DNA from 2 places in the Streptacidiphilus sp. MAP5-3 genome. Region 2 is predicted to be linked to the other one. Evidence: riboswitches for the same ligand, from Rfam matches in the RefSeq annotation. Region 2 holds a riboswitch; the other holds the start of a gene.

Region 1 (4,851 bases), on a different contig from region 2:
GGCCACCAGGTTCTCGCAGACTGCGGCGGTGGGGGACGGGGTCGCCGTCATGGAGGCGGTCGCGGTCGCAGAGGAGGTTGCGGAGACGGTTGCGGAGGTGGTCGCGGAGGCATGCGCGGACGCGGACGGGCTCGGCGCTGCGGCGACCGCGGAGGTGGTGGCGGAGGCGCCTGCGGCGGGACCGGAAGAACGGCAGGCACTGAGTGCCATCGCGGCGGAGACGGCGAGGGTCGCGGCGGCTGCGCGACGCGTAGCGGGATGCATGATCGGTTTCCTTCGGGACGAGCTGGTGACAGGGCTTCAGCGGCATTGCGACTACATCCCGGGCACCTCCGCTTCGGCCAGGACCATGCCTTGGGCGTCGTAGACGGTGATCTGTATCTCAGAACCGTGTTCCGGGGGTTGCGGCCCCGTGGGCAGCCAGAGGAACCCGGTCGCGTAGCCGGGGTGCCCGGCGAGGGTCACGACGGTGGCGCGGTAGGTCCTGCCGTGGACCGCGACGGTCATCCGGGCCGCGTCGCCCGGGCCGAGGTACAACGGCGCGTAGAGCGTTCCGGAGCTGTCCGCGGCTTCCCGCGCACTCACCGAGCCCTGCGGCTGGTTCCCGTCGGTGATGGTGTTGCAGCTATAGGCGCGGGTCGCGTACGGCCCCAGAGCCTCGCATGCCTCAGCGGCCGTCAGCCGCATCCAGATCTGGTGGCCGAAGTCCAGGTCCCGGTCGGCCGGGACCACCCGCACTGCTGGCCACGGGACCGCCGCGACCGACGCCGACGCCGAGGGGCGGGCCGAAGTCGAGGAAGCCTGCGACACCGCAGACGCGGCGACTACGCGTCCTGCCTGTGCGCCGCCTGAAGTAACGGCCAGCGCCACGCCCACAGCCGCGACTGCGACCGCCGCCGCGAACGCCCTGCGGACCCGCCGCCGCCTGGCTCCGCGCTCGTGGATCGCCGCGGCCGGGCCCGCCCAGTGCGGCGGGCGGTACCCCAGCGCCTCGTCCGCCAGTGCGCGGCGCACCATGTCCTCGTCCTGGTGGATCGTCACTGCTCCTCCATCGATCCCGACGCCGCGTACCCGGCCAGTGCCTGGTGGTTCCGCAGCTTCGCCAGACCTCTACTGGCCTGGCTCTTGACGTTCCCAGTGGTGCAACCCAGGACGTCGGCAACCTGCCGCTCGCTGAGGTCCTCCCAGTAGCGCAACACCACCACCGCCCGTTGCCGCGGCGGCAGTTCATCCAGCGCCCGGAGCAGCGCGGACCGCTGCTCCACCTGCGCCATGGCGGACGGCTGGGCCCGCTCGGGCACCCAGGGCATCAACAACTGCCGGGCGCGGCGCCGGCGCTGTCGACTGAAGCCGTTGTTCACCATGGCTCGGTGCAGGTAGGCGTTCGGTGCGTCCAGCCGCCTGATCCTGGCCCAGTGCGGGTAGACCTTCGCCAGCGTGACCTGCACCAGGTCCTCGGCCTCGTGATGGTCGCCCGTCAGCAGGTACGCGGTACGCGTCAGCCGCTGCCAGTGCGCCGCTACGAAGGCGTCGAAGTCGACCTCAGCCAGCCCCTCCCGCGTTTCGGCACCCCCCACGATCACCGTCACCGCCACCACGGACTGCCCTCCCCGCTCCACGGAGCCGCACCAGCGACGGCCCTCACCCTCCTTCACCACGCGGGGGCTGCAGAAGTTGCACGAGAACCGAAGACAAGCCAGAACATTCAGCACGGGTAGCCGTCGATGTCGGGCCGCTCCATGAGGATGGCAGGTGTTGACGTCTCGTCTGAGCAAGTCTTCGGCTTTGGTGAGCGGCGTTCCGTGGTGAACGGGCCCGATCCGGGCCCGGAACCTCGGAGACACCTGTGGCCCCGCCAGCTCTGAGCGCTCGGCCATGGCTGAGGCGGTCTTGGAGCGCCAGGCCCCGACGTCAGCTTCCGGCGCGAGGTCCTCGCCGGCCCGAAGGCGCCCCCGTGCAGGCGCCCGTCAGCCAGGCAGGGATCGAACTGCGGCGGTCCGGCCTGCGACACAGGGCCTGTCAGGTCGGTCAGCATAGGCGTGCAGCTGCGCCAGAAGATCAGCACGCCTGGCGCGTCCGCCCTTCCTGCGCCGGCCCGCGCCAGTGGGCAACACCGGTGCCCGACCGATGCCCGGTCTCCACAACATCCGGTGCCCACCGTCCTGAACAGTGGTCAGAAGTTCGGGGGTGCCGAGCCAGTGGCGCGTCCGGGCCGGCGGCGCGACGTGGGCCTGGTTCAGTCGTCTGGGCAGATGACGAAGAGCGGGTACGGGAGTCGGCGGGGCTCGTCGCTGACCTCGACGAGCGCGTCGCGGATCTCGTGCAGGTGCCCGGTGGTCATCTGCAGCGGGGGTTCGTGGGGCTGGTAGGTGGTGCGGACCGGATAGTCCACGCCCGCTTCGGTGGTCATCTCGATGTGGCAGCCCAGGACGTGAGTGACGGGTCTGTGTTCGCAGAACTCGATCAGGCGGTCGATGGTCCCGGCGAACGCGGACCAGTCCTGGATGTAGAGGCGGCCGGGGTAGACCGTGTCGCCGGTGAGCAGGACCCCGGTCCACGGGTCGTAGAAGGTGACCGCTGTCTTGTGGTGGCCAGGGGTAGCGAGACACTCGAGCACGCGGCCCCCCAGATCGATCCGCGCCACGGCGGTGGGGTCCTGGGCGAATCCGAAGTACTTCCAGGCCGTGGCAAGGTCTGCGTCGACCACGGTGGTGTCGGGACGGTCGGCGAACTGATTGTCACCCGCGATGTGGTCGCCGTGGGCGTGGGTGTGCAGTACCAGCAGCTGGTAGTCCGGCCGGGGGTTGCGGACGAGCCAGCCGTCGATGAGTTCGTCAACCACTCGACGCAGCGGAAAGAACTCGGTGGACGCGGTGGCTCCGGTGTCGATGAGCACGGCCCGTGTGTTGCCGAACAGCAGGAACAGGAACGGCGCTTCGTAGTGGATGGCCATGTTCTGACGCAGGATGACGGTGTGCTCGTCGTAGGCGTAGACCTGGATGTCCGGGTCGGTGTTGTGCTTGGACGACGGTGAGCCGTGGATCCAGCGGACGTCCAACTCCCGGGGCCTGCGAACCGGGCTGTCGAAATCGATGAAGGATGTCCCTGTGGCCATGACGCCTCCCGAATGCGTCGTCTTTGCAGGCCGGGTACGGCGCACGTCTCGTCCGGGGCTGGCACTTATGAGCCTCCGCCGCGAAGCTACCACGAGATCGATCGACGACTCCGCCGCCCAGCGCTGCTGCAGCGACACCGCCTGGACCGCGCGGCCGGAACTCCCCGTTCACGATGGACCTGGCGGTGGCCCTGGACCGGGCACCGGGTTCACGGGTGCCCAGGCGTGGGCCGACAGGCCTCGGCGAACCCTGGGGCCCACCGGTGGGCACTGCGGGCGACCGGTGGCTCGCCTCCTGACGTCGGCCTACCGGCGCCGCCCTCTTTCGCGGCAGAGCACTCAACGTGGCGGAGCAGGGTCCGTTCAGGGTGTGGCGGCAGGGTTCGTCGGCACACCCTCCACGTAATCCATCCAAAATCCACAGGGTATGCACATATAGCCTGGTCAGGGCGCTGTTCGGTGCGTCATTGAGGGATGCGCGGCTCCACGGTGAGTTTCCGTGTATGTACTAAACGTCATAACAAGATGGGATTTATAGGACCTAGGCGAATATATCGCTCCTGGCGGGGCGTCTCTTTGAGTGAGTGTCAGTCCAGGAGCGGTTGCGTGGCTCGTGCGACCTGCGTGGGAGGCTGCTCACTTCACGATTTTTGGAGATGCGGAACACGATGTCAGCAGCCAAGCGAATGTCAGCAGCGTTCGCCTGCACGGGTTTGATCGCCATGACCGCCGCGTGTGCTCCCTCGGGGCCTACCGGCCAGGTTGCGGGGGCGCCGCCTGTGGTCATCACGGTGGGTTCGGCGAACGCCTACACCACGCTCGACCCGGCGCAGGCCTACGACATCGGCGCGTGGACGCTCTACTCCAACATCTACCAGGGCTTGATGAGCTACCGGCCGGGCTCGGACACCCCGCAGGCGGACGCGGCCCAGTCGTGCGGCTACACCGATCACGCCGACGAGACCTACACGTGCGTTCTGCGCCCGGACATGACGTTCTCCAACGGCGACCCGCTCAACGCCGCGGCAGTCAAGTACTCGATCGACCGCGTCATGGCGATCAATGATCCGAACGGCCCGGTCGCGATCCTGGGCGCCACCATCGCGTCGGTGCAGACGCGGGGGAACGACACGGTTGTCTTCCACCTGAAGTCTCCGGACGCGACCATGCCGGCCAAGCTCAGCTCCGGCGTCGCCTCGATCATCGACCCGAAAACCCTCCCGGCTGCCAAGGAAGCCGCCCTGGACTACACCGGTGTCGTCGGCTCCGGCCGGTACAAGATCGACTCGGTCACCTTCACCGGCTCCGGGGTCGACAAGTCCCCGAGCGAGGTCAAGCTCTCCCTGAACCCGAACTACAAGGGATCCGCCGCGACTCCGCGCAACTCGGGGATCGACCTGCGGTACTACCCGGACCAGGAGGGCACCAAGAAGGCGCTGGACGACGACCAGGTCGACACCGTCATCGCGGACCTCAACGTCTCCGACGTGGTCAGCATGCAGCAGAACCAGCAGCTCGGCACCGGCCTCCAAGTGGACTCCGGCCCGGGCGGCGGCATCCACATGCTGGTGCTCAACACCGCGTCCGGCGTCTTCGCGAAGCAGCCCGTGCGGCGCGCGGTGGCCGAGCTGCTCGACCGCGGCGCGATCGCCGACAAGGCCTTCAGCCACATGGTCTCCCCCGCGTACACCATCGTCCCGAGCAGCATCGCCGACGCGACCAGCAGCTTCTCCGTC
Region 2 (4,851 bases):
AACCCCCATCAGCCGAGTCAACAACGCTGCGGATCAATACAGCTAGCCGGCGCGGCACCAGCTAGCTACGCGCCCCCACCGCCGAGAGCTCGCGTTCGAGCGGCGTACGGAACCTGGGCGTGACCGTGGTCCCGGCCAGGAACGCGCCCATGCGGTCGGCCTCTGCGGCGACGGCCGCCTCCGCCTCCGCGCCGACGTCCTCCAGGAGCCGCCGGACGACGGTCCCGTCCGGCTGCTGAGCCCAACCGCCGACGACGCGACCGTCCCACCAGACGGTCGGGCCGATATTGCCCGTCCGGTCGAAGAGTTGCGCGGCATGGCCGGGATCGGTGTACCAGTCGCGTCCGCGCCACCCCATCGAGGTCGGGTCCAGCGCGGGCAGCAGCGCGGCGCGCGGCTCGGGAGCGGGGGTGGATGCGGCGTCGCCGGGCAGCACCAGGCCCGGGCCGGTCCCGTCGGGGCCGTCTGGCAGGGTGACCTGCTCCGCGCCCACCGCGGCGAGCGCCTTGCGGACCGCGCCGAGCGTCCAGCCGGTCCACCACTTCAGGTCGTCCTCGGTGCCCGGCCCGTACGCGGCCAACCAGCGGCGAACCAGTTCGGCGCGCGCCTCGTCGACGGGCAGCTGCGGCAGCGGCGTGCTCGGGACCCAGCGGTAGGCGCTCGACGTCCAGCTCCCGCGCGGCCGGTCGCGCCGGATCCGGTTCTCGGCGGCGAGCACCCGCAGCACCCGCGAGGCCACGGTCTGTACCGCCTCGTACGGCTTGCCCACCGCGACCGTCACCCGTTCCTGCAACGCGGGCACGGCCGCCCCCAGTTGCTGCCCGGTCGCGGCACCGAGCCGCTCCAGCGCCGCCAGCGTCGACCGCTCGGCCTCCGCCAGCCATGCCGCGTCCCAACCGCCGCCCTCGCGGAGGAACTCCAGCAGCTTCTTCCGCTCCTTGGCGGCGATGTCGCGGGCGGTCGAGGAGTCGACGACGGGCGCGACGTCCACCGGGACGACGAACAGCGTGCGCCGCATCGACAACAGCCGGACCAGCGTGACGTCGTCGTAGAGCGCCTGCTCGACCAGCGCGACGCCGGGCTCCCGCAGCCGTGCCGCGAGCGAGAGGAAGACCGTCGCTGCGTCCGTGGCGTGCAGCCCGACGACCGCGTCCGCGGCCTCCAACGGCGTGGCCCACCGGGCGAGTTGCCGCGCCTGGATCCGTCGTCGCCGTTCGGCCGTGTCGATCTCAGCAGTCGCCATGGGCAGCACCCTAGGGCTTGCCTCCGACAGCTGCCGTTGGACGCGGCTGTGCTAGCGTCGAAGAGACGGAGGATTCCTCCGTTCCGGACGAGCGCGTCGTACCCGGCAAGGACAAGACGACGCAGCAGGAGCGGTGCACCGCGCACCGCCCCCTACTGCGAGAGGTGTTCTGCCGTGGCCTGGCTGGTGCTCGTCGTCTCCGGCGTCCTCGAGACCGTCTGGGCGGTCGCGATGCAGGCGTCCAAGGGTTTCTCCCGCCCCCTCCCGACCGCCGTCTTCGGCGTGACGGTCGTGCTGAGCATGTGCGGACTCGCCCACGCGCTGCGCTCCGTCCCGCTCGGGACCGGCTATGCGGTGTGGGTGGCCATCGGCACGCTCGGGACCGCGACCTACGGGATGGTGGCGCTCGGCGATCCGGTGACCGTGGCCCGGATCGTCTTCCTGGCCATGATCATCGGCGGCGTGGTGGGCCTGAAGGCGGCCCACTGACCGGTGCTGCTCGCGCCCGGACCCACAAAATGGTTTGGCCCGAGGCCCCCTCATGTTTGATGATCCACGAGTGATGGACCAGACCGTTCAGCAGAGCCTCGTCCGCGCCGCCGCGCGCAACAACGCCGACTGGTGCCAGGCGATGTGCCGCGCCCACGGCCTGAGCGGCGAGTACCGGCTCGACGCCTGGACCAGCCGGGAGCGCACTCCGCGCTACTACCCGGACGCCGTCACCCTCGCCGAGCGCCTCGACGTCGACGAACTGCTCGCCCGCGTCGACCGCACGACGCCCGGTGTCTCGGTCAAGGACAGCTTCGCCGCCCTCGACCTGGCCGGGCACGGCTTCCGTCCGCTGCTCGACGCGCACTGGATCGCCCGCGAGCCGGAACTCCCGGCCGCGACCTCGCCGTGGCAGCGCCTGCGCACGCCGGGGGAGCTGGCGGCGTGGGAGATCGCCTGGTGCGGCGAGGTCGCCGACCTCTTCCTGCCCCCGCTGCTGGAGGACCCGTCGGTCCTGGTCATGGCCGCGCCGGACTTCTCGGCCGGGGCGCTGCTCAGCCTCGGCGCGGGCGTGGTCGGCGTCTCGAACCTCTTCGTCGCCGCCGACGTGGCCGGAGCCCCCGGCACCACCTCCACCGCCGCCGCCCGCGAAGCGGTCCTGTTCCGCGCCTGGCACGACTGCCTCGCCGCCGCCTCGGTCCACTGCCCGGGCCTCCCCGTCGTGGGCTACGAGTCCGGCGCGGATCTGGCCGTCGCCGAGCGCGTCGGCTTCACCCGCCTGGCGCCCCTCCGAATCTGGCAGGAAGGCAGCACGTTCACAGTTATTGATGGTTCGTCAGATTCTGACTAACCTCCGCTGGGAGCTCCACGCAGCGTGCCCGGTGGTGCGCTGCTTCCGCGTTGCTTCGCTCCGCGTCGCTCTGCGTTGCTCTGCCCTGCGCTACTGCACTGTTCTGCGAGGAGGATCGGCCATGCCCGAGGTATCCGTCAGTGCCACGATTCCCGCTCCGGCGGACAAGGTCTGGGCGGTGCTCACCGACTTCGAACGCTTCGGCGAGTGGAACACCATCCATGTCGCCTTCCCGAACGGCGGCCCCACGGAACTCGTGGTCGGTGCCGTCTACGGCGAGAAGATGACCCTGATGGGCATGCCCGCCGAGGTCAGCTGGACCATCACCGAGCTTGCCGCCGGCAGCTCCCTCACCATGGACGGCAAGGGCCCGATGGGCATCAGCCTGCACCAGCACTACGCGCTCGGCGCGGCGGCCGACGGGAACGGCACCAGCGTCACTGTCGACAGCGAGTTCAAGGGCGCGGCCGTCAACATGATGGCGGCCCGGATCAAGGACGCCACCACCAAGGCGCTCAACGAGTCGCTGGAGAAGCTGACCGGCCTCGTCGGCTGAGGCAGACCGGCGGCTGCGGGTCAGCGGCTGCAGACCGGCGGCTGCGAGTCTGCGGCGGCGAGTGGACGCGGTGGCACCTCCGGCCGCGGCCACTCGCCGCTTTCGTTCCGCGCCACGCCTCACGTCGTCCGGGCACTGTCGTACCCCGGTGCTTTGATGGGAACCGTCGATCCCACCGGACGCACGCCGGTCGCATCATCCTGGAGGCACGCATGGCGCAGCTGAGGGCCCACAACATCTCCGTCTCCGCGGACGGCTTCATGGCCGGTCCCGACCAGAGCCAGGACGCGCCCCTCGGCGTCGGCGGCCAGCGGCTGCACACGTGGGTCTTCGAGGCCGCGTACGGGCGGCGGATGATCGGTCAGAAGGGCGGCACCGAGGGCGTCGACAACGCCTTCCTGCTGCGCGGCGACGAGAACGTCGGCGCGACGGTGATCGGCCGCAACATGTTCGGGCCGGTGCGCGGGGCCTGGCCGGACGAGTCGTGGCGCGGCTGGTGGGGCGAGGAGCCGCCCTACCACCACCCCGTCTTCGTGCTGACGCACCATCCGCGCCCCCCGCTGGAGATGAAGGGCGGCACGGTCTTCCACTTCGTCACCGACGGTCTGGACGCCGCGCTGGACCGCGCCTTCGAGGCGGCCGACGGCGCTGACGTCCGCGTGGGCGGCGGCGCGTCGACGCTCCAGCAGTGCCTGCGCAGCGGGCGGTTGGACGTGCTGCACGTGGCGATGGTCCCGGTCCTGCTCGGGGGCGGCGAGCGGCTCTTCGACAACCTCGGCAGTGGTCCTGCGGACGGGTACGAGTGCGTCGAGTTCGTCAGCTCGCCCTCCGTCGCGCACCTGCTCTTCGAGCGCACGGGCACGAGTGGGTCAAGCGGAGCAAACTGACCAGTAACGTGGGCGCATGCGCACTGCACTCATCACCGGCGCGAGCGCCGGAATCGGCGCGGCCTTCGCGCGACGTCTCGCCAAGGACGGCCACGGCCTGGTCCTGGTCGCCCGCGACGAGTCTCGGCTGACCACGCTCGCGGAAGACCTCGCCAAGGCGCACGGTGTCCCCACCGAGGTGCTCCCGGCGGACCTGGCCACCGAGGCGGGCATCAGCGCCGTCGAGGCACGCCTGGCCGACGCCGACCGTCCGGTCGACCTGCTGGTCAACAACGCGGGCTTCGGCTTCAAGAAGGGCTTCCTCGACGTCCCGATCGAGGACGAGCTGACCATGCTCAAGGTCCACATCGAGGCCGTGCTCCGGCTGACCCGTGCCGCCGTCCCCGGGATGCGCGAGCGCGGCAGGGGCTACGTCGTCAACGTCGCCTCGGTCGCGGCCTTCGTCCCGCGCGGGACGTACGGGGCGAGCAAGTCGTGGGTGGTCCAGTTCACCGCGGGCGCGGACCGCGACCTCGCCGGGACGGGCGTCCGCCTCCAGGCGCTCTGCCCGGGGTTCACCCACACCGAGTTCCACCAGCGTGCGGAGATGGACATGTCCCGCGTGGGCCGGTGGCTCTGGCTCGACGCGGACTACGTGGTGGACCAGTCCCTGCGTGACCTGGTCCGCGGCAAGTCCGTCTGCATTCCCTCCCGCCGCTACCAGGCCGCGGTCGCCCTCTCCCGCAAGGCTCCGCTGGGCGCCCTCGGCGGCCTCTCCAACCGCATGGGCCGCCGCCGCACCGAACGCTGACGCGCACGCCCGTCCCAGCGCGGACGACAGCGCGAT

Evidence for each region. A riboswitch is a leader RNA that binds a small molecule or an ion and turns the genes downstream of it on or off. The one in region 2 is predicted to bind guanidine.
Region 1: it holds a riboswitch for guanidine, as region 2 does, so the genes downstream of both, ABH928_RS31950 (MBL fold metallo-hydrolase) here and ABH928_RS24155 (multidrug efflux SMR transporter) in region 2, are expected to answer to the same signal.

What each region holds. Positions count from the first base shown of each region.
Region 1 covers NZ_JBGCCL010000034.1:11,763-16,613, forward strand. Annotated here, with positions in the region: gene ABH928_RS31935 (hypothetical protein) at 1-264, opposite strand, end outside; gene ABH928_RS31940 (hypothetical protein) at 316-1,041, opposite strand; gene ABH928_RS31945 (SigE family RNA polymerase sigma factor) at 1,038-1,550, opposite strand; gene ABH928_RS31950 (MBL fold metallo-hydrolase) at 2,237-3,115, opposite strand; guanidine-III (ykkC-III) riboswitch at 3,127-3,194, opposite strand; gene ABH928_RS31955 (ABC transporter substrate-binding protein) at 3,895-4,851, shown strand, end outside.
Region 2 covers NZ_JBGCCL010000017.1:141,919-146,769, reverse strand. Annotated here, with positions in the region: gene ABH928_RS24160 (winged helix DNA-binding domain-containing protein) at 62-1,243, opposite strand; guanidine-III (ykkC-III) riboswitch at 1,305-1,369, shown strand; gene ABH928_RS24155 (multidrug efflux SMR transporter) at 1,418-1,732, shown strand; gene ABH928_RS24150 (hypothetical protein) at 1,806-2,582, shown strand; gene ABH928_RS24145 (SRPBCC family protein) at 2,704-3,138, shown strand; gene ABH928_RS24140 (dihydrofolate reductase family protein) at 3,351-4,025, shown strand; gene ABH928_RS24135 (SDR family NAD(P)-dependent oxidoreductase) at 4,042-4,815, shown strand.